4 regions of the Vibrio scophthalmi genome follow, and region 4 is predicted to be linked to each of the others. Evidence: predicted binding sites of a transcription regulator. Region 4 holds the regulator's gene; each other region holds the start of a gene.
The links. Region 4 encodes MetJ, which represses methionine synthesis genes. Its sites were predicted from a motif close to TTAGACNTNTANANGTCTAA; they were not measured.

Region 1: the regulator MetJ is predicted to act here: its motif matches at 1,909-1,928, upstream of metA (homoserine O-acetyltransferase MetA).
Region 2: the regulator MetJ is predicted to act here: its motif matches at 4,054-4,073, upstream of metK (methionine adenosyltransferase).
Region 3: the regulator MetJ is predicted to act here: its motif matches at 3,618-3,637, upstream of metE (5-methyltetrahydropteroyltriglutamate--homocysteine S-methyltransferase).

What each region holds. Positions count from the first base shown of each region.
Region 1 is NZ_CP134271.1:3,191,776-3,197,292, forward strand. It holds gene RJD38_RS14425 (ABC transporter permease) at 1-197, shown strand, start outside; gene RJD38_RS14430 (ABC transporter permease) at 194-1,336, shown strand; gene RJD38_RS14435 (ATP-binding protein) at 1,443-1,820, opposite strand; gene metA (homoserine O-acetyltransferase MetA) at 1,950-2,891, shown strand; gene pilW (type IV pilus biogenesis/stability protein PilW) at 3,075-3,836, shown strand; gene rlmF (23S rRNA (adenine(1618)-N(6))-methyltransferase RlmF) at 3,936-5,093, opposite strand; gene RJD38_RS14455 (M48 family metallopeptidase) at 5,104-5,517, opposite strand, start outside.
Region 2 is NZ_CP134271.1:1,051,020-1,056,536, reverse strand. It holds gene rsmE (16S rRNA (uracil(1498)-N(3))-methyltransferase) at 1-180, opposite strand, end outside; gene RJD38_RS04705 (endonuclease) at 274-996, opposite strand; gene RJD38_RS04700 (SprT family zinc-dependent metalloprotease) at 1,093-1,590, opposite strand; gene RJD38_RS04695 (DUF2189 domain-containing protein) at 1,663-2,460, opposite strand; gene metK (methionine adenosyltransferase) at 2,825-3,979, opposite strand; gene tkt (transketolase) at 4,301-5,517, shown strand, end outside.
Region 3 is NZ_CP134271.1:3,275,812-3,281,328, forward strand. It holds gene RJD38_RS14835 (aspartate:alanine antiporter) at 1-1,045, shown strand, start outside; gene metE (5-methyltetrahydropteroyltriglutamate--homocysteine S-methyltransferase) at 1,132-3,414, opposite strand; gene RJD38_RS14845 (LysR substrate-binding domain-containing protein) at 3,702-4,613, shown strand; gene RJD38_RS14850 (DUF4250 domain-containing protein) at 4,700-4,900, opposite strand; gene RJD38_RS14855 (hypothetical protein) at 5,027-5,517, opposite strand, start outside.
Region 4 is NZ_CP134271.1:1,597,498-1,603,014, reverse strand. It holds gene priA (primosomal protein N') at 1-655, opposite strand, end outside; gene rpmE (50S ribosomal protein L31) at 974-1,192, shown strand; gene RJD38_RS07315 (malic enzyme-like NAD(P)-binding protein) at 1,439-2,713, shown strand; gene metJ (met regulon transcriptional regulator MetJ) at 2,870-3,187, opposite strand; gene RJD38_RS07305 (O-succinylhomoserine (thiol)-lyase) at 3,429-4,595, shown strand; gene RJD38_RS07300 (bifunctional aspartate kinase/homoserine dehydrogenase II) at 4,596-5,517, shown strand, end outside.

The sequences.
Region 1 (5,517 bases), 1.6 Mb from region 4:
TGAACAGCTTGGCGCAATTTTGGCGGAGTTTATTACCCATCAGCCACTACATCGAACTGCAAGTTAACCAAGTCAGCTACGGCGAACCCTGGCCCGTTGCGCTCAATGAACTGTTACCGATGCTGGGCTATGCCCTGCCATTGTTGCTCACTCTTGTGCTGGTGAAAAAGCACTTAAAACAGGAGCGATTAGCATGAGTTTGTGGTCGTTAATTAAAGCTGAATTAAAAGCCCTGTTAACCAATCCAGTCGTCATGCTCACGGTATTTGGCGGCGTGGTTTTCTACTCTTTTCTATACCCATTGCCGTATAGCAATCAAACCCCGCTAGAGCAAAAAATTACTGTTGTGAACTTGGACTTGAGTCAAACCAGTTACCAGCTCGAACGTATGGTTGATGCAACACCACAAGTCAATATTGTCCGTAGAGATAGCTCAATCATCGGCGCAAAAGAGGCGTTCTTAAACGGCGATGTGAGCGGCATATTAGTGATTCCAGAACACTTCTACAAAGATTTGTTAATGGGTAAAAGCCCCACGCTGGCTTACGCAGGTGATGCCTCTTATTTCTTGGTTTACGGCACTATTGTCGAAGGCTTAGCCCACGCAGGCGGCACACTAGCGGCCAAATCAACCGTCAGTAAATTGGTGATTGAAGGAACTCCGATTGAACAAGCGGTGAATCAATACGCACCAAGTCAGCTCAATATGAAGCCTACTTTTAATCCTCGCATGGGCTATCTAGATTATGTTGTTCCGGCGGTTTTTGTTTTAATTCTGCAGCAAACTCTTGCAATGGCAGCAGGATTGCTTGGCGGGACACAAAAACACGGTAAAGGGTATTGGAGCCGCACGCCAGCGCTCCAGCTCATCACGGTTCGCACCTGTATCTTGGTGATAATCTATTACCTACTTAGCATGTATTACTTCGGTGCTAGCTTTACGATGTACAGTGTTAACCAACTCGCCCCTATCAGCCAGTTGCTCACCATGCTACTGCCGTTTTTAATCGCTACCAGCGCGATCGGAATATGGCTTGGGCAAATATTACCACGCCGAGAATTAGTCACTCTGGTGGTACTGATAAGCTCCATGCCACTCATATTCAGTGCGGGTTTTATTTGGCCGACACAATCCATTCCTAACATTGTGCTTTGGCTAGCGAATCTCTTCCCAAGTACCGCCGCGATACAAGGATTCTTGGCGCTGAATCAAATGGGGGCTGATTGGCAACAAGTCGCACCACATTACACCCAGCTTTGGCTACAAGCCATCGCTTGGTTTAGCTTGGCGCTTTGGTCAGTACATCGAGGCAAGCAGAAAGCTCACCATAAATAGTGAGCTTGCTTATTAGCTGTTATCGATAAAAATAAAGCGTGGTCAATCAACCACGCTTTATTTTTTACTCATATATTTAGCCGTTTTTCACCAGCAGTGATGAAGCCTATTGCCATGACTGCCAGCGACTGCGCATTTTCTCAATCACCGCTTGCGATACCCCATGAATATTTTGATACTGACCGAGACATTCAATCACTTCAAATTCAGCCCCTAACTTCTTCGCCATCTGATAATAGGGTTTGATTTCCCAACGGCGAACGAACGTATTGGAAACCACTACATCTTGACCATTTTTAAGGGCCGCTTCCGTCTGCGCTTGGCACCACTGATGGGCATCTTCCAATTGCAACGGATCAAAATGATACTCACCGGTTGTGAGAGCAAAATACATATCCGCTTCAAAATGAGCAGTTTGATAAGTGCTTGCCAGAGTGCTCTTTCCCGAACCGGGTAAACCACGAATAAGTGTTAATTTAGGCATACTGCTAATGGGGCTTAGGGAATATTGAACAATTGCTGTTGATTATACTTAAATTTGTTATCGACATCTCAAATTGATTCAGGTAAGTTTGGATGTATAGACGTCCAAAGCTGCTTTAGGGAGAAAGCTGTGCCGATTAGGATCCCCGATCAATTACCCGCTTCAGATGTGCTACGCGAAGAAAATATCTTCGTTATGCCCGAAACTCGTGCTGCGACACAGAACATTCGTCCACTGAAGGTGTTAATCCTCAATCTAATGCCGAAAAAAATCGAGACGGAAACTCAGTTTTTGCGCCTGTTATCAAATAGCCCGCTGCAAGTAGATATTGAATTGCTGCGCATTGATAACCGTCCAAGTAAGAATACACCCACTCAACATCTTGATACCTTCTATCGTCAATTTGAAATGGTCAAGCAACGTAATTTTGATGGCATGATCATCACCGGTGCCCCTCTGGGTTTGGTGCAATTTGAGGATGTGATTTATTGGGATCACTTAAAGAATATTATGAGCTGGGCCAAAGAACATGTCACCTCGACGCTGTATGTGTGCTGGGCGGCGCAAGCGGGCTTAAAACTGCTCTACGATTTACCGAAACGAACTCGTAAAGAGAAGCTGTCTGGCGTATATCGCCATCAAGTGCAGCAACCTTTCCATGCTCTACTACGTGGTTTTGATGATGAGTTTCTAGCGCCCCATTCTCGTTATGCTGATTTCTCGTCAGAGTATTTAAGCGAACACACTGATCTGGATATTCTAGCCACATCCGATGTGGCTGGTGTTTACTTAGCGTCAACGAAAGACAAGCGCAATGTGTTTGTTACAGGACACCCTGAATACGATGCCCATACCTTACACAATGAATATGTGCGAGATAGTAATGAAGGGATGGAACCCGTTGTTCCGGTAAACTACTACCCAAATAACGACCCACAGAACAATCCACGCGCCAGTTGGCGTAGCCATGGTCACCTATTGTTTTCAAACTGGCTCAACTACTGTGTTTATCAACAAACACCGTTTGACCTTGAGCACTTTAGTGAAGCGAACTTTACTAAAGACGACTAATCGGAAAGACAAGAGTAAACCACTCTCGAACCACGACAACACTCCCAAAAGGCCATCACGCATGGCCTTTTTTTACATTATTTGCTGCCGTTCAACTCGCATGTTAACCATATACTCACTCGCTCTACAGGGCTTTCCGCGCTTTGCCGTGATTATAATCCTCTCATAACCAAGGGGTTGGTCATGACATCTTGCATTAGCAAATTTATCATAAACAAACAGACACTTATCGCCACCAACTGTCTGTTATTACTTTCCGCCTGTGTCACCATTCACACCGATGAACGTGTAACACTCAATATCTCATCCCAAGAAAAAGCCGAAGCACGGATTGAACTTGGGATTGGCTATCTGCAACAAGGTAACCTAGCAAAAGCGCGGGAGAATTTTGAAAAAGCCCTACAACACACACCTGATTACTATCGCGCTCAACTCTCACTCGCCCACTATCACCAACAAGTGGGTGAATACCAATACGCGGAAAACTTGTATCGCAAAACACTCGCTTTACACCCCAACAATGGCAACGTACTCAATAACTACGGTACCTTTCTTTGTAAACAAGGTAACTTCACCGCGGCTGAAGGTTATTTCAAACAAGCTATCAAACAGCCGAGGTATTATTCCATTTCGGCTAGTTATGAAAATGCCGCCTTTTGCGCCATCAAATCAGGAGACATCGATAAAGCCATGATCTATTTCTCAAGAGCGATTGATTATGAGCCGACGCGCCATCGTGCAATATTGAACTTAGCAAAGCTTGAAATTAGCCAGAGCCAACTGAATGAGGCTCGCTTGCGATTGTTTCGATTAATGCAGACCGAAGAGTTAAATTTGCCAGTGAAGCGTAAGGTACTTACGTTAATGATTGCACTAGAAACCAAAGCCGACAACGCAACCCTTGTCGAACGCTATCAGCAGCAACTGGCCGCAATCAACACATGATCTGGGATAACTATAAAGCCGCGTTTCAAACCATCAACATCAATCACGGTCACAAAAAAGCCCGCATTAGCAGCGGGCTTAAACAGGGTTTTACGAGTATTAGCGAGATTTGAGCGCTAACCATGCTGCTCGCTGAGCTTGGTCTTTAAAGCTCCACGCAACAAATCGACTGATCTTCTGCCCTTGGCTCATCTCGACAATCGTCACTTGCTTGGCAGCCACTTTTTCCAAGTTTTTGCACAACCAACGCACGTTATCTTTTTTTGAAATCAAGGTCGTAAACCATAGCACCTGTGTGGCAAACTTTTCACTCTCATACGCGAGATTTTTAACAAAAGTGGCTTCGCCCCCCGGGCACCATAACTCGGCTTTTTGACCGCCAAAATTGAGCGTAGTGCTTTGTTTTGATGAGGTTTTTACTGGTGTGGACGTTGCCTTCTCAGCTTTCACATTGCCGCGCTTTGCCTTATGTGCATTAAGGTTGGCGATTTTACGCTCGGTGCCTTTCTGTGCTTCTTCTAACGAACTATGAAAGGGTGGATTACACGTGGTCACATCATAGTATTCACCCGGCTGTATGATGCCTTGGAAGAAATGACGACTGTCACTTTGCAAGCGACACTCAACATTACCGACTAATACGTCGTTCTCCGTGGCGATACGATTTGAGTTGTCCACTGACACCGAATCAACATCGCTGCCCACATAGTGCCAGCCGTATTGCGTCGCGCCGACAATCGGATAAATACAGTTAGCGCCAACACCTATATCCAGCGCCCTGATAAGTTTGTGGTTAAGCTTTGGCGCTTCTGATGAGAGCAAATCTGCTAAACGATGAATGTAATCTGCACGGCCAGGGATAGGCGGACACAAATACCCCTCAGGTATATTCCACTGCGTGACACTGTAATGTTCAGCCAATAACGCTTTGTTTAATAGCTTCACCGCAATAGGATCATCAAAACGGATCGTCGCTTCACCAACTGGGTTTTTAACCACATGTTTTGCAAGCTCAGGAAGCGCTTTCACCAAGCGAGCAAAATCGTAACGCCCTTGATGAACATTACGTTTGTGCAGCCCTTGCTGACCTTTCAGTTGAGTAATGTTTGTCACACTACTCGATGACAATTTGTCGCTCTTAGCGCTCATGCCACGTTTTACACCGTTTTTATTGGCCGGACGCTTGGTTGACGACCCTTTGTTTTTTTTAGCGGATCGTGGGGCGCGCTTGTCGCGCGGCGCATCATTTGTACTCATAGCGAATTGGTTACTTCTGTTCTCGATAAATCATAAACAAACGAGCATCCAGCTCCAATTGATGATATTCCGGTTCCATATGACAGCAAAGTTGATAGAACGATTTGTTATGATCTTTCTCTTTTAAATGGGCAAGCTCATGAACCACGAGCATACGCAATAAGGGTTCTGGTGCATCTTTAAACATGCTAGCGATACGAATCTCGTTCTTCGATTTTATTTTTCCGCCGTGCACCTTCGCAGTATAAGTGTGTAGCCCTAACGCGTTATTAATTAGGTGGATCTTATTGTCATACACCACCTTACTCAGTGGTGACGTTTTCTTCATATATTGGTTTTTCAGCGCGATGGTATATTCATACAACGCTTTTTCACTTTGAATCTTATGACGCTCTGGATAGCGTTTTTCAAACCAAGCACAGAA
Region 2 (5,517 bases), 550 kb from region 4:
TTTCTTGGTCACTTCACTGATGGTGGCCGGAAATTCTGCGCCGCTGCCATCAAACAATAGCACTTGTTGGCCTTCTTTCATGCGTAGAGCACGGCCGATATGGCCTGCGGCATCTTCACTAAGTTCAACGACGCCAAGCTGCTGAATGATTTCTGGGTGATAAATTCGTGGGATTCGCATGGTGTATTAAGTTCCAGCCAAAAGAGATTTATAAAGAGTAACATGGATGCGTTAAGCGAAAAAAACAAGGGTATTTTCCGCTTAACTTATTGCCTAGAGCTTACGGCAAGCTTCAACAACAAATGGGTTGTGGTTACCCTGAACCTTAGCGATATGCTTATCGCGTTCACATTCCCATTTTTCGGCCGGATATTGTTTATTCCAAGCTTGCATTAAATTGCGTTGCTGTTTGGAAAGATCAAAACTGTACTCTTGGCTCATATAGAGATAGGTTCGCGCAATTGAACCACGTGCACGAGCGGGTGGCATGACTTTGCGTTGTTTGAAATTCACCTGCATTTCGCAGCTGCCATAGGTGACCCCATTGACACCATTCCATTGGCTAAAGTTAAAGTTGGAGCGGTCGCCATTGACCTCGCCAATTGCAGGCGTGAGGTTATGTAGATCCGCTTCCATTTGACGAAATTGAGGGTATTTTTTCTTTGAACACTCTTTGCGGCCGCCTTTTTGCCAACATTGCATTTGATGGCCGAACTGCCACGCAGGCACGACGTGTTCCCACTCAATACGCGTTGCGCGTACTTTTTGTGTTTGCTTACGGATTTGGTAGCCACAGCCTTCTAAATCGGGAACGCCTTTTCTTCCTTGCCATTTGATATCACAGCCACAGTAAAAGCTGGTGGCGTAATCAAGGTCGCGCTCGAGATCTTTATAGATACTAACCGCTTCGCGTTTGGCGGCCGAAAAGGAACTAGGGGGAGCTGCTACAACATTGCTCGCGGCAAGCGCCAGCAATAAACAGGAGAGTGTACGCATGAAAAAGTCTTATAAAGGAATGTCTTTTTGCATGATATCACTCAACTTACTGCTATATAGGTGGTAATTTTGTAAATTGAAGTTTGTCGGTGGTCTTTAGCTGAGTTGTTTGCCTGTAAAGCTGAGCAGCTGTTTGCATTGCTGGCAGCGGTAACTCATTTGCCCGCGCAGAACCTTGTTATGACGGCGAATGGTTAGCGGGTAATCGCGGCACCCACAACGATATTGAAAGGTTTTCCCTTCTACTGACTGAGTAGCAAAGCGATGGGTTGTATGAGCGGGAACGCCAAATACGGCCTCCATAACCCCTTTCCATTGCGCGCCATGGGGGCGCACTCGGCCATAGACTTGATAAGTGATCAAGTGTGCGACTTCATGAGGAATGACTTCATCCAAAAAGGCTTTTTGGTTTTCGATGAATAGGACTGGATTGAGGCGGATTTGGTTGAGTTGTAAGTAGGCTTTTCCTGCCGCTTTGCCACGCAGTTGATAGTTGAGTGCAGGCTGAGCAAAAGGGCGCTTAAAGGCCTGTTCGGCAAGTGTTATGCAATCGGCTACTTTGCGTATAGCTTGATAGTTGAGTTCTTTATCCACGCTCTCTCCATAAAAAAGCAGCTCAGCGCAAAGGCCGAGCTGACTGCATCATATAGTGAAGCGCTCAATCTGTTAAGGGTGATGTTTCTTCTTAATCACCTCATGATAAGCGTGCCAAGTTCCGTACCCCAATATTGGCATAGTAAACAGCATGCCGATGCCATAGGTGGCAAAGCCAATTAAGATCCCACCACAAATGATGGCTGCCCACACAATCATCGCGGGGATGTTGCTTTTCACGGCATTAAAGCTGGTAAATACCGCTGTCATCATGTCGACTCGGCGTTCCATCATTAGTGGGATGGAAAATGCAGAAAGACAAAATACGGCACAGGCGAGCACAAACCCGACGATGGAACCGATGACTAAAAATGGTAAAAAATCGGTTAGCGGTGCACCCTGCACAGAAGGGTAAAGCGCATGCAGCAAGGCGGCGATACGCATCCAAAAGATCATGCACACAGCAAGCAATACGGCAAATGCCCATTGAGAGCTAGAGTTGCGGCTGATGGCTTTGATCGAATGAAATAGGCTGGCATTGCGGCCACGTTCTCTCGCCCAACTGGCATCATATAATCCCAGCGCTAGAAATGGCCCGATGAGCATGTAGACCACTAAACTCGGCATCACGACTAAATGGGTGCCTTGCCATTGCACCAGTAACACAATACCGATGGCGGCAGCCATAAAGCACAAGCCATAGAAGGCACTAATGAGTGGCATTTTTACTAAGTCATGCAGTCCTAGCGCGAGCCAATGAAAAGGCGCGCTGATGCTGACTTGATTGCAAGGTATGGTTCGAGCGTATTCATGGTTGGGGACTTCCTTTTGTTCACGCTTAAAGTCCGATGGATTCACGGTATGAGGCATAACTCCTCCTTGATGGTATCCCACAGTAACCACTGTTTCAGTGGTGATGTAATGGCAGACTGACTGGCGGGACATCAAACTCGCTCTAGCTGACATCATTGTCTGAGCATCAATGTTCTTCCTCATAAAGGTCTGAAGATTAATCTCAGCGTTATATGCGCACAATGCACATTTAACATTATTTTAACTATTGGCAACAATGAGCGAATTTACAAATTATTTGCTCATTGGTTGGTCTATTTCACTTTTAGATAGTTGGAGAATGGAGAATGGAGAATGGAGAATGGAGAAGAGGGCGGGGGAGCAGACTAAAACAAAAAGCCCCCGCAAAGGCGAGGGCTTAGAGCGTGGTAGCACTAAGCGATTACTTAATGCCAGCGAAATCGCGTAGGATTGCCGCTTTATCAGTCGCTTCCCATGGGAACTCTTCACGACCGAAGTGGCCGTAAGCCGCGGTTTGTTTGTAGATAGGTTGAAGCAGGTTCAACATTTCTTGCAAGCCGTATGGGCGTAGGTCGAAGTGTTGGCGAACGGCTTCGATGATGATGTCGTGTGATACTTTTTCTGTACCGAACGTTTCCACCATGATTGATGTTGGATCCGCAACACCGATAGCGTAAGACAATTGAATTTCACAACGGTCAGCCATGCCAGCAGCGACAATGTTTTTCGCAACGTAACGAGCTGCGTAAGCTGCTGAACGGTCAACTTTTGATGGATCTTTACCTGAGAATGCACCGCCACCGTGACGAGCTGCACCGCCGTAGGTATCAACGATGATCTTACGACCCGTTAGACCACAGTCACCCATTGGGCCACCGATAACAAAACGACCGGTTGGGTTAATAAAGAATTTGGTTTCTTTATTTAGCCATTCTGCTGGCAATACTGGCTTGATGATCTCTTCCATTACTGCTTCACGTAGATCGGGTGTCGTTACAGAATCACAGTGTTGGGTTGAAAGTACTACAGCATCAATACCAACAATTTTGCCTTGATCGTATTGGAAAGTAACTTGAGATTTCGCGTCAGGGCGAAGGAAATCTAGCTTGCCGCTCTTACGCACTTCTGCTTGTTTTTTCACAAGTAGGTGAGAGTAAGTGATTGGCGCTGGCATTAGAATATCAGTTTCGTTGGTTGCATAACCAAACATGATACCTTGGTCACCCGCACCTTGCTCTTTCGGATCAGCTTTATCAACACCTTGGTTGATGTCTGGCGATTGCTTACCGATGGTGTTGAGAACAGCACAAGAGTTCGCATCAAAGCCCATATCTGAGTGTACGTAGCCAATTTCACGGACAGTTTCACGAGTGATCTCTTCGATATCAACCCATGCTGAAGTTGTCACTTCGCCGCCTACCATCACCATGCCGGTTTTTACGTAGGTTTCACACGCAACACGTGCTTTCGGATCTTGTTCTAAGATCGCGTCAAGAACTGCATCAGAAATTTGGTCTGCAATTTTATCTGGATGGCCTTCTGAAACTGACTCAGAGGTAAATAGGTGCTTAGCCATGTGAACTCCATGTTTGTTCGTCGATACAGACAATCGATATCTGTATCAAAAATAGTCTTCAGCTATGTAGGTGTTTCTACATCTAGACGTCTATTTTAAATTTGAATGTTCGAATTACAAGCTCTTTTTTCAACTATCTAAAAACCAAACGTTTGCTTTTTAAATCGACGAATGAAAGAACTTTAGTAAAAGCGCGGTGAAAATCCGAATATTTGTGGCTTTTTTGTCGGGAAAACGTTTGCAGTGCTATAGGTGCTTTGAGAGAATACCGCCCACAATATATCCCTATATCAACTCGCTTACTTGCACTTAGGAGCAGACATGTCTTCTCGTAAACACCTAGCAAATGCAATCCGCGCACTTAGCATGGATGGCGTTCAACAAGCTAACTCGGGCCACCCTGGCGCACCAATGGGTATGGCAGATATCGCTGAAGTACTTTGGCGCTCTCACCTAAACCACAACCCAGCGAACCCTGAGTGGGCAGATCGCGACCGTTTTATTCTATCGAACGGCCACGGTTCTATGCTGATTTACTCTTTGCTACACCTAAGTGGTTACGAGTTATCAATTGACGATCTGAAGAACTTCCGTCAATTGCATTCAAAAACACCTGGTCACCCAGAATATGGTTACGCGCCGGGCATCGAAACAACAACCGGTCCTCTAGGTCAAGGCATTACTAACGCGGTTGGTATGGCGATGGCTGAAAAGTCATTGGCAGCACAGTTCAATAAAGAAGGCCACGACATCGTTGACCACCACACTTATGTTTTCATGGGTGATGGTTGTTTGATGGAAGGTATCTCGCATGAAGCTTGTTCTCTTGCGGGCACATTAGGTCTTGGTAAGCTAATCGCGTTTTGGGATGATAACGGCATCTCTATCGATGGCCACGTAGAAGGTTGGTTCTCTGACGATACGCCTAAACGTTTTGAAGCATACGGCTGGCATGTTATCCCTGCGGTTGACGGTCACGATGCTGACGCCATCAATGCAGCGATTGAAGCGGCAAAAGCAGATCCACGCCCTACTCTTATTTGTACTAAAACCATCATCGGTTTTGGTTCGCCAAATAAATCAGGCTCTCATGACTGCCACGGTGCACCACTAGGCGCGGAAGAAATTGCAGCAGCGCGTGAATTCCTTGGTTGGGAACACCCAGCATTTGAAATTCCAGCAGATGTCTACTCTGAGTGGGATGCAAAAGCGGCTGGCGCAGACAAAGAAGCGGCATGGGATAATAAATTCGCAGCTTACGCAGCGGCTTACCCAGCAGAAGCGGCTGAATTTAAGCGTCGTGTAAACGGTGACTTGCCAGCAGAATGGGAAGCGAAAGCCAACCAAATCATCGCTGATCTACAAGCAAACCCTGCTAACATCGCATCACGTAAAGCATCGCAAAACGCGCTAGAAGCGTTTGGCGCAATGCTACCTGAGTTCATGGGCGGCTCTGCTGACCTAGCGCCTTCAAACCTGACTATGTGGTCGGGTTCTAAATCGCTAACGGCAGATGACTTCTCTGGTAACTACATTCA
Region 3 (5,517 bases), 1.6 Mb from region 4:
CTATTTGCCGATCATTCGTGCTTATCGCGTGGGTCAAGAGCTGATCGACTGGACTGACGGTAAGAACTTACGTGAGTTAGGCATTTATCGCCAAACGGGTTGTTATATTGAACGTATTCGCCGTGGTGGCATTCTTGCTCACCCTGATGGCGATGCGATTTTGCAAGAGGGCGATGAAATTGCGCTAGTGGGTTTCCCTGATAGCCATGCCCGTCTTGATCCAAGCTTCCGCAACGGTAAAGAAGTGTTCGACCGTAACCTGCTCGACCTGCGTATCGCAGAAGAAGAGATCGTGGTAAAAAGCGATTCGATTGCAGGCAAGCGTCTTTCTGATTTGAATTTATCGGAATACGGTTGTTTCCTAAACCGTGTAGTACGTGCACAAATTGAAATGCCAATGGATCTTGATATCGTCCTGGCGAAAGGTGATGTATTACAGGTCAGTGGTGAAAAGAGTCGCGTACATGGCCTAGCGGAAAAAATCGGTTTCATCTCGATTCATAGCCAAATGGCCGATCTCCTCGCCTTCTGTAGCTTCTTTATCTTAGGCATTCTGTTTGGCTTGATCACTATGACTTTCGGTCAAGTCTCATTCGGCCTTGGTAACGCCGTTGGCCTATTGTTGTCAGGGATTACGCTAGGTTTCTTACGTGCCAACCACCCTACTTTTGGTTATGTACCACAAGGGGCGCTGAACATGGTCAAAGACCTCGGTTTAATGTTCTTCATGGTGGGAATTGGTTTAAGTGCGGGTGGAAAAATGTTTGAGCATCTCACTCATACCGGCCCACAAGTGATTGGCTTGGCTTTCTTGGTCAGCGTTGTACCCGTGGTTTTTGCTTACTTGGTTGGTGCTTATGTATTGAAGATGAACCGCGCGCTGTTGTTTGGTGCCATCATCGGTGCTCGTACGTGTGGGCCAGCAATGGACATCGTTAATGAACACGCAAAATCGACCATTCCCGCACTAGGTTACGCAGGCACCTACGCTATCGCCAATATCTTAATGACACTTGGCGGTACGCTGCTGATTATCCTCAGTTAACACCTAAGTGAATTTAATCACTCTGCTAACCACAAGACCCACTCATTGAGTGGGTCTTGTTCGTTTAAACGATGCCTAACTAAAGATTAAGCAAATTCTTTACGCAGCTTCTTCGCCGCTGAAACCATGTTCGCTAGCGAGATTTCCGTTTCCGCCCAGTTACGGGTTTTGAGACCACAATCTGGATTCACCCACAAACGTTGCGCCGGGATCTGCTCTGCGGCTTTGTTAATCAAACCCTCAATCCACTCTTCTGATGGAATGTTTGGTGAGTGAATATCATAAACACCAGGGCCAATTTCATTCGGGTAATTGAACTCCTCGAATGCTTTCAGCAGTTCCATATTTGAACGTGAGGTTTCAATGGTAATCACGTCAGCATCTAGCGCGGCAACTGAATCAATGATTTCATTGAACTCCGAATAACACATGTGCGTATGGATTTGCGTCTCTGGTTTTGCACTAGCAGCAGAAATCTTAAAGGCATCGACGGCCCACTCCAAGTACGCCTTGTGATCGCGTTTCTTCAGCGGTAACCCTTCACGAATAGCAGGTTCATCAATCTGAATAATATTAATGCCTGCATCTTGTAAGTCCGACACCTCATCACGTAGGGCGAGTGCCAATTGGTTCGCAATCTCCTCACGGGTGATATCTTCTCGAGGAAATGTCCAACATAGAATCGTCACAGGGCCAGTCAGCATGCCTTTCATCTGCTTGCTGGTTAAAGACTGCGCATAAGTAGACCAACCCACCGTCATTGGTTGCTCACGCTCAATGTCCGCAACCACAATCGCAGGCTTCACGCAGCGAGAGCCGTAACTTTGTACCCAGCCAAATTTCGTGGTTTGGAAACCGGCCAGATTCTCAGCAAAGTACTCCACCATGTCGTTACGCTCCGCTTCACCATGAACCAGTACATCAAGGTCAAGGGCTTCTTGGCGCTTAACGGCATCTTCAATATGGCCTTTCAATGCAACATCGTATTCTGCCTGAGACAATTTGCCCGCTCTAAACGCGCTACGTTGCAAACGGATTTCGCTAGTTTGAGGGAACGAGCCAATCGTCGTGGTTGGGAACAGCGGTAAACCGAGGACCTCAGCTTGGTGAGCTGCACGCTCTTTATACGGCGCACTTCGCTCAGCCAAAGCTTTGGTGATGCCACTTAGACGTTGTTGCACTTGTGGTTTATTTACATGTGTTGCGCTCTTACGCGCTTTGATTGGCGCGCTGTAAGACTCACACGCAGCGATGGAGGCTTGGTCACCATCGAGCGCCTTACCAAGTAGAGCGACTTCCGAAACTTTCTGTTTAGCAAAAGCAAACCAGCTGCGAACCTCTTCTGATAAATTGGTTTCTAATTCAAGATCCACCGGGCTATGCAAAAGCGAACATGAACTTGCAACCCATAGCTTGTCACCCAGTTTTTCTTTAAGCGGTTGCAAGGTCTCTAGTTGGCTTGCCAGATCCGCTCGCCATACGTTACGGCCATTAACCACTCCCGCTGAAAGTACCCAGCCTTGAGGCAGCTTTTCAGCAACCGTGTTCAATTGCGCAGGCGCCGCCGAGGCATCAATGTGTAAACCATCCACTTCTAAAGCGACAATACGATCTAAGGTATCTTCAACCGAATCAAAGTAAGTGGTTAAGAGCACTTTTACATCGCTACGAATCACTTGATACGCTAATTTAAACGAGTCTAACCAAGGCTTTTCCAGCTCTAGCGAAAGAATTGGCTCATCAATTTGCACCCATTCAACACCTTGCTTGGCCAATTTAGCCAATATCGCTTGGTATGCACTGAGTAAACGAGGCAATAGTGTTAAGCGGTCAAACCCTTCTTCCACTTCTTTACCTAAGTAGAGATAACTAAGAGGACCAAGCAGAACGGGCTTTACATTGTGACCGGCTTTGACTGCTTCGTTCACTTCCTCAAAGAGCTGTGGCCAGCTCACTTCAAAACTGTCGTCTTTGCTAAACTCAGGCACGATATAGTGATAATTGGTGTTAAACCACTTGGTCATGTCGGATGCGGCACTGCCAGAGCAGCCACAGTTCGCTTGTGATTGCCCGCGACCAACACGGAATAGAGTATCCAAATCAGGGAAGCCATCGCTATGACGTTTCGGTGCATGACCAAGCAGCAATGTTGTGGTTAACACATGATCATACCAAGCAAAATCACCTGCCACTACGAAGCTCAAATCCGCGTCCGCTTGAGTTTGCCAGTTTTTAGATCGTAGATCTGCCCCGACTTGTTTTAGCTCAGCCTGTTCGATTTCACCGCGCCAGTACTTCTCTAATGCGAATTTTAATTCACGTTTTTCACCGATTCTTGGGTAGCCTAAAATGTGCGTTGTCGTTGTCATATCTTTAATTCCTTTTACCAAGCCAAAGTATCAATTCTGTGACAGAGCATCTTGTGCATTAAAGGTGCAAATAAGATGTCTGGATGTCCAAACTATCCAATTTCTTTTCACTATGAACAACCTACAATTATTCAACTTGTATATGAGTAAAATTCATGGTGTTACAACAAGGAATTTATAACCGGGACGTAAAGGAAACACAAATAGACGTCTAGACGTTTACTTGTGATGTTAAAACAGGTAGGTTAACTCTATTCATGCAAAGGAAATGCAGCTGAAGGGAATTCATGATCGAATTAAAACATTTAAGAACACTGGCCTCTTTGCGAGAGACAGGTTCGTTGACGGCCACCGCAACCTCGCTCCATTTAACTCAATCAGCGTTATCACATCAGATCAAAGATCTTGAATCTCGCCTTGGTGGTCAGTTGTTTCTGCGCAAAACACGGCCAGTCAAATTTACCTCAGAAGGTGAAATTTTGTTGCGCCTTGCTGATGACATCATGCCACGACTAGCAAAAGCAGAAAATGAGCTAGCAAGTTTAAAAGAAGATGTGAACGGCCGACTGCATATGGCGATTGAATGCCACTCTTGCTTTCAATGGTTGATGCCCGCGCTCAAAGAATATCAAGTCACTTGGCCCAGCGTCACACTCGATTTTTCTTCTGGTTTTGGCTTTGAGCCTTTACCTGCCTTAATGAGCGGAGAATTGGATTTGGTGATCACCTCCGATATTCAACCACGTTCGGAAGTGCATTTTGAACCTCTCTTTGATTTTGAGATGCGCCTGATTACCGCCGTCAATCACCCACTTGCCAATCAAACCCAGATTGAGCCGCAAGACTTAGCCGATCAAACCATGATCTCCTACCCTGTGCAAAAGCAGCGCTTAGATGTGGTTAAGCACTTCTTACAACCAGCAGGGATTGAGCCAGCAAAATGGAAGCAGTGCGATAATACCTTAATGCTGGTGCAAATGGTGTCAGCGGGATTGGGTGTGGCGGCATTACCCAATTGGGCAATCAGTGAATTTTCACGCCAAGGATTGATCAGCAGCGTACCACTGGGTGATGGCCTATCTCGACGTCTGTTTGCAGCAACACGTAATTCTGATAAAGAAAAACGCTATCTACAAGCCTTCTTCACGACAGCAAAACAACAGTGTAAAAGCCATTTAGAAGGGATTACCCTCGCCTAATCGTCGTGGGAATGATGTTCTAAACATAAAAAAGAGGCAATCAATGCCTCTTTTTATTGGTTGTTATCATACCTGCCACGATTACATTAGCGCTGGTAGGCTTTGAATTGATTTGTGAGCGGATCATATTGATAGCCTAAAACATCCAACTTACCAACGACCTGCTCTACATCCATCTCATACATACTGACCAGATCATCGAAGCTATCGCACTCTAGGCGCAACTTCTCATTGACGATACCGAGAAGGATAATGCTATCAAAACCACGAACGTCGCTTAAATCCATAACTCCACTCCCTATCATTTCAAGGCATTGCCTACCAACAGACTTGTTGCCAAGCTCATATTTAAAAGCCTAGCTCTGATTAGCGAAATTAAAAGTGAGGCAGATCGAATTTCGTTTAAGCGCCTGTTAGCCGACGAGTGGCTGGCTAAATACTTGATCAAACATAGGCTGATTGACGACCGTCACTACCACTAAAATAACCAAAGCGAAGCCCAATTGGCCTTTGCTGACTGCTTTAGTAGTAAATAGATGGAAACACCACACGACCACGGCAGAGATAAGCAAAATCATGCCTAGGATGGTGGGTAAGCTGATCGCCAGCAGTGCTTCTTCGCTCAAACTGTACGCTTGAAAGACTAAAGTAATCGCCGTCAACATCGCCGCTAATACGCCAACAACGGGTAAAATACGCTGAAAAGCTTGCAGGCGTGAACGCACGACCACGAGCAACAGTTGGCCAAAACAGCCGCCAAGAAGCAGGACTTGCACCAAAATATTCGCCCCTGATGCAATACTCGTTTGCTCACCAATCATAATTCCAACGTAAGCAACTGCGAGACCGTTAGCGAGATATAACAGCCATAACGGGCCTTTTTCTCGCGTTTTTCCGGTTTGCA
Region 4 (5,517 bases):
AAGCAAAACCATCCGAGCTATTTACGGTGGCGATCGCGACCGCCTGCTCTTGGTTTAATTTTGGTTTATCAACTTGTGCTTCAATCTCGCGCGGCCAAGCGTGAATGGTCGGTTTTTTCTCAATCGACTCAACCCAACCTTTTTCCAGCAAGTTTTTCAGTACCGTACTGTTGATGTCTTGATCAAGCAGTTGCTGATGAGAGACCGCGCCATATTGTAAAGCGCGCATGGCTTGCTCTTGCTTTACCGCTCGGCCAAGACCTTGCATCAACTGATTCTTGCCCTGCTCCGTTAACTGCCACTCCACCAGCGTCGAGAAATCTGCCGCTTTGCCTTTGCGCAGTGCAGACGGCATCGCATTAGCCAAGGTTTCACCCAGTGGATGCTGATAAAACTGACTGCACCATTTAAGTAGCTGATAAAGCGATTCAGGCCAAACGGGCTGCTGATCAAGCACTTGTTTAATTGGTTTAAGTTGGCTTTGAGTAAACTGAGATTGATTGGTTAACTCAGTGACAATACCAATTAAGGATTGGCGGCCAAATGGCACAGCAACACGCCCACCAATAATCGGAAATAGGTGGCTAGGGATTAGGTAATCGAATTGCTTATCCAGTGGAACGGGCAAGGCCACTCGAGCAATAGTTGGGCGCATATAGATTTAGCAGCATGAGTTAGAAGTACACGCTCAACAGTCTAAAGCAAAACCCGCAGCGATTCTATTTTAAGCCCAAGGCACACCCGTTCAGGACAAATAAGAGTATGGATGTTAAACTGCTCGTCATTGGTGAAAAAAGTAGCGTTTATTTGGGTAAATCAGTTGATCCTCAATCGAGGATTCATTACTATACTGCGCCTTAGCACTATGGCTCGGTGATTTATTCATTAAGCGGTAGAGCGAAATTTTTTTATTAACCACGTGTGGTGTCCGGCTTAGATTCGGATAGCGACACGGCCTATTTGAGGTTCTCCCATGAAAGCTGGTATCCACCCAGAATACAAAGCAGTAAGCGCTACTTGTTCTTGCGGTAACTCTTTTGAGTTCAACTCAACTCTAGCTAAAGAGTCTATCCACCTAGACGTATGTGACAAATGTCACCCATTCTACACTGGTAAGCAACGTATCGTAGATACAGGCGGCCGTGTTGATCGCTTCAACAAGCGCTTCGGTGCACTATCAAGCAAGAAGTAATTTCTGCTTTGATACTAAATTGAAAAAAGGACGCTTAGGCGTCCTTTTTTATTGCCTCTCATTTGCCTCTTTTCACACCCTCTCTTTAGCATTTTGTGATCGATCTGGTCTTATCAGCTAACAATCGGCCTACAATAGCAATATCAATCGCAATCCTCGCTATGCAGCTTGACTTGCTTCCTCTAGAATAACTTTTGCTTAACAATTGCCACAAAAGAATCAATACAAAATAGAGAGCCTAGCCTTATGTCAGATGACCATTCCCAAGAGTTAACCGCTGAAGAACAGTTCCGCCAACAAGCTTTGGATTATCACGCCCTACCAACGGCGGGTAAAATTGCGGTTGAGCTAACCAAACCGGCGGAAACGGCTTTAGATCTTGCCCTAGCCTATAGCCCTGGTGTGGCTGAACCTGTGCGTGAAATCGCGCAAAATCCAGATAACGTTTATAAGTACACCGCAAAAGGCAACATGGTCGCGGTGATCTCAAACGGCACGGCAATTCTTGGTTTAGGTAATCTTGGTCCTTTGGCATCAAAGCCTGTTATGGAAGGTAAAGCGCTGCTCTTCAAACGCTTTGCTGGCTTAGATTCGATTGATATTGAAGTCAAACACCGCACGATTGAGGAGTTTGTTGATACGGTGGCAAACATCGCTGATACCTTTGGTGGCATCAACTTAGAAGACATTAAAGCGCCAGACTGTTTTGAAATTGAAAAGCAGTTGATTGAACGTTGTGATGTACCCGTCTTCCATGATGACCAACACGGTACGGCAATTGTTACCGCGGCGGGCATGTTGAACGCCGTTGAACTGCAGGGCAAAAAACTCGAAGATGCGACCATCGTTTGTTTGGGCGCTGGCGCGGCTGCGGTTGCGTGTATGGAGCTACTGATCAAATGTGGCGCCATGCGCGAAAAAATCTACATGTTAGATCGTAAAGGCGTGATCCACACTCGTCGTGATGATTTGAACGAATATAAAAAGCTGTTTGCCAATAACACTGATAAACGCACGTTAGAAGATGTGATTGAAGGTGCTGATCTGTTCCTTGGCGTATCAGGCCCTAATCTACTCCCGCCTGAAGCGCTAAAACTGATGGCGGATAAGCCAATCGTCTTTGCCTGCTCTAACCCTGACCCGGAAATCAAACCGGAACTGGCTCATCAAGTGCGTGATGATTTAATCATGGGTACGGGCCGTAGTGACTACCCGAACCAAGTAAACAACGTACTGTGTTTCCCGTTTATTTTCCGCGGCGCATTAGATGTCCGTGCCAGTGAAATCAACGACGAGATGAAATTGGCCGCAGTCGATGCAATTCGTCAACTCGCGAAAGAACCTGTACCAGTTGAAGTACTTAAAGCGGCGGGTGTCGAATCTTTGGAATTTAGTTCAAGCTACATCATTCCAAAACCAATGGATCCTCGCCTGCTGCCTCACGTGGCTAAAGCGGTTGCTCAAGCGGCGGTTGATTCGGGTGTCGCGCGTATTGAAATGCCTGAAGGGTATATGGGTTAGAGAAGCGAGAAGCGAGAAGCGAGAAGCGAGAAGCGAGAAAGGCTAAAGGTGATGCTCTCGATTCTCAAATCTTTTTCACTAAAAACAAAAAACCGCAGTTAAACTGCGGTTTTTTTATTTCTGGTTGGAATGGTGCTCGCTCCAACAAGAACAAGATTAGTCATCAAAAGCTTCAAATTCGATGCCCATCGCGGTCATCAATTGCTTGGCTTCCGTTGGAATATCATCTGGACGATCTTTTCTTAAATCTTCATCCGTTGGTAGCGGCTGACCTGTGTAAGCATGCAAAAATGCCTCGCAAAGTAGCTCACTGTTTGTAGCATGGCGTAGGTTATTGATCTGACGGCGAGTACGCTCATCAGTTAAGACCTTCAATACTTTTAATGGAATTGAAACGGTAATTTTTTTTACTTGTTCGCTTTTCTTTCCATGTTCAGCGTATGGACTTATGTATTCGCCATTCCAGTCTGCCATTGCGCACCTTCACATTGTAGTTAGATTTAAATTTTGCTATCCGTAATTTTAGCGGCTTTTAAGGCTACAAGCAAAGACATATAGACGTCTAGATGTATTGACGGCTCAAAAAATGAGAAGTAAAGTAGAGTAAATGGATTGTGAATGCGTTGTATCAAGCAATAACTCGAGGAAAAAGAGCATTGCTAACTGATCAACCTATTCGTACTGACAAGTTAATATTGTTCGGAAGGAAACACATATGAGCACCCGCAAACCAGCCACTATCGCCGTTCGCACTGGCATTGAGTCCGACACCCAACACCACGCGGTAGTTCCACCGATCTACCTGTCGACCAATTATGGTTTCCCAGCTTTTGGTGATGTCCCTAAGTACGATTATACCCGTTCTGGTAATCCAAATCGCGGTTTATTAGAACAAACTTTGTTCGAGCTGGAATCCGGCAAAGGCGCGGTAGTGACCAACTGTGGTACATCCGCTTTGAATTTGTGGGTGACAACCTTTCTTGGCCCGGATGATCTGATTGTTGCCCCGCACGATTGTTATGGCGGCACCTACCGACTGTTTAATACTCGTGCGCAAAAGGGCGACTTTAAAGTCCTGTTTGTCGACCAGTCCGATCCGCAAGCACTCGCAGAAGCTTTAGCTCATAAGCCAAAATTATTGCTGATTGAAACACCATCGAACCCATTGGTGCGCGTGGTCGATATTGCTCAAGTGTGCCAGCAAGCTCATCAAGTAGATACCTTGGTTGCCGTCGACAATACCTTTTTGACACCAGTGTACCAAAAGCCTCTCGAACTGGGCGCAGACTTTGTTATCCACTCCACTACCAAATTTATTAATGGCCACTCCGATGTGATCGGCGGCGTGGTGATCACCAAAACTGAGCAACATGCAGAAGATCTTGCATGGTGGGGGAACTGTATTGGCGCAACCGGCACACCTTTTGATAGCTACATGACTCTACGTGGCATACGTACACTCGGTGCACGTATGCGCAGCCATGAAGAAGGCGCAACACAGATTCTCGACTATCTGAAAAAGCACTCGCTGATTGAGCGTATTTATCACCCTAGCTTGCCGGAACATCCTGGTCACGAAATTGCTCTCAAGCAACAATCAGGCTTTGGTTCGATGCTGAGTTTTGAATTTGCAGGCAATTTTGAGCAGCTCAAAACCTTCGTTGGCGCTTTACAACTCTTCTCACTCGCCGAATCTCTTGGCGGTGTAGAGAGTTTGATTTGTCACCCAGCCTCAATGACTCACCGCGCGATGGGTGAAGCCGCGCTGGCTGAAGCAGGCGTATCACAACAATTATTGCGTTTATCGGTAGGCTTAGAAGACCCACAAGATCTGATTGACGATTTAGAGCAAGCCTTTAACGTGATTCTGGAGGATCATTAAATGAGCGTAGAGCGCCAACTGCATAAATTTGGTGGCAGTAGCTTAGCGGATCCAGAATGCTATCGACGTGTGGTCGATATTCTAAAAGAGTACTCGTCCACAGAAGACTTGGTGGTAGTGTCTGCGGCGGGCAAAACCACCAACCGTCTAATTGAGTTTTTAGAAGGGCTCAATAAAGATGGTCGTTTAGCTCATGAAGCACTGCAAAACCTCAAACAGTTTCAAACCAATCTCATCGATGAGCTGATCACTGATGAAGTAAAAGAGACATTATTAGCTGAGCTTAATGATGAGATCCGCACGTTAGGCGAGTTAACCGCGCCACTAAGTGATGCAGCGCAAGCGGCAGTATTAGGCCATGGTGAAGTGTGGTCATCTCGCCTGCTAGCCGCGCTACTTAACCAACAAAAACTGCCAGCACGCGCCCAAGATGCACGCGCTTTTTTACGCGCGGAAGCGGGCACACAACCGGAAGTGGACCGCGGTGCGTCTTACCCTTTACTTAAAGCAGTATTAGCACAACACGCCCATCATCGTATCGTGATCACTGGCTTTATGGCGCAAGATCATCACGGTGATACCGTATTGCTTGGTCGTAATGGTTCAGACTATTCCGCCACCGTGATTGGGGCATTGGCGCAAGTTTCACGCGTCACCATCTGGAGTGATGTGGCGGGCGTTTATAGCGCTGACCCGCGTCTTATCTCCGATGCTTGTTTATTACCATTGCTGCGCCTTGATGAAGCTAGTGAATTAGCTCGCTTAGCGGCGCCAGTTTTGCATAGCCGTACCCTACAACCTGTCGCACAAAGTGCGATGGATTGTCATCTGCGTTGCAGCTATCAGCCAGAATCAGGTTCAACCCGTATTGAGCGTGTGCTCGCATCAGGTCGCGGAGCAAAGATTGTCTCTTCCCTTGATG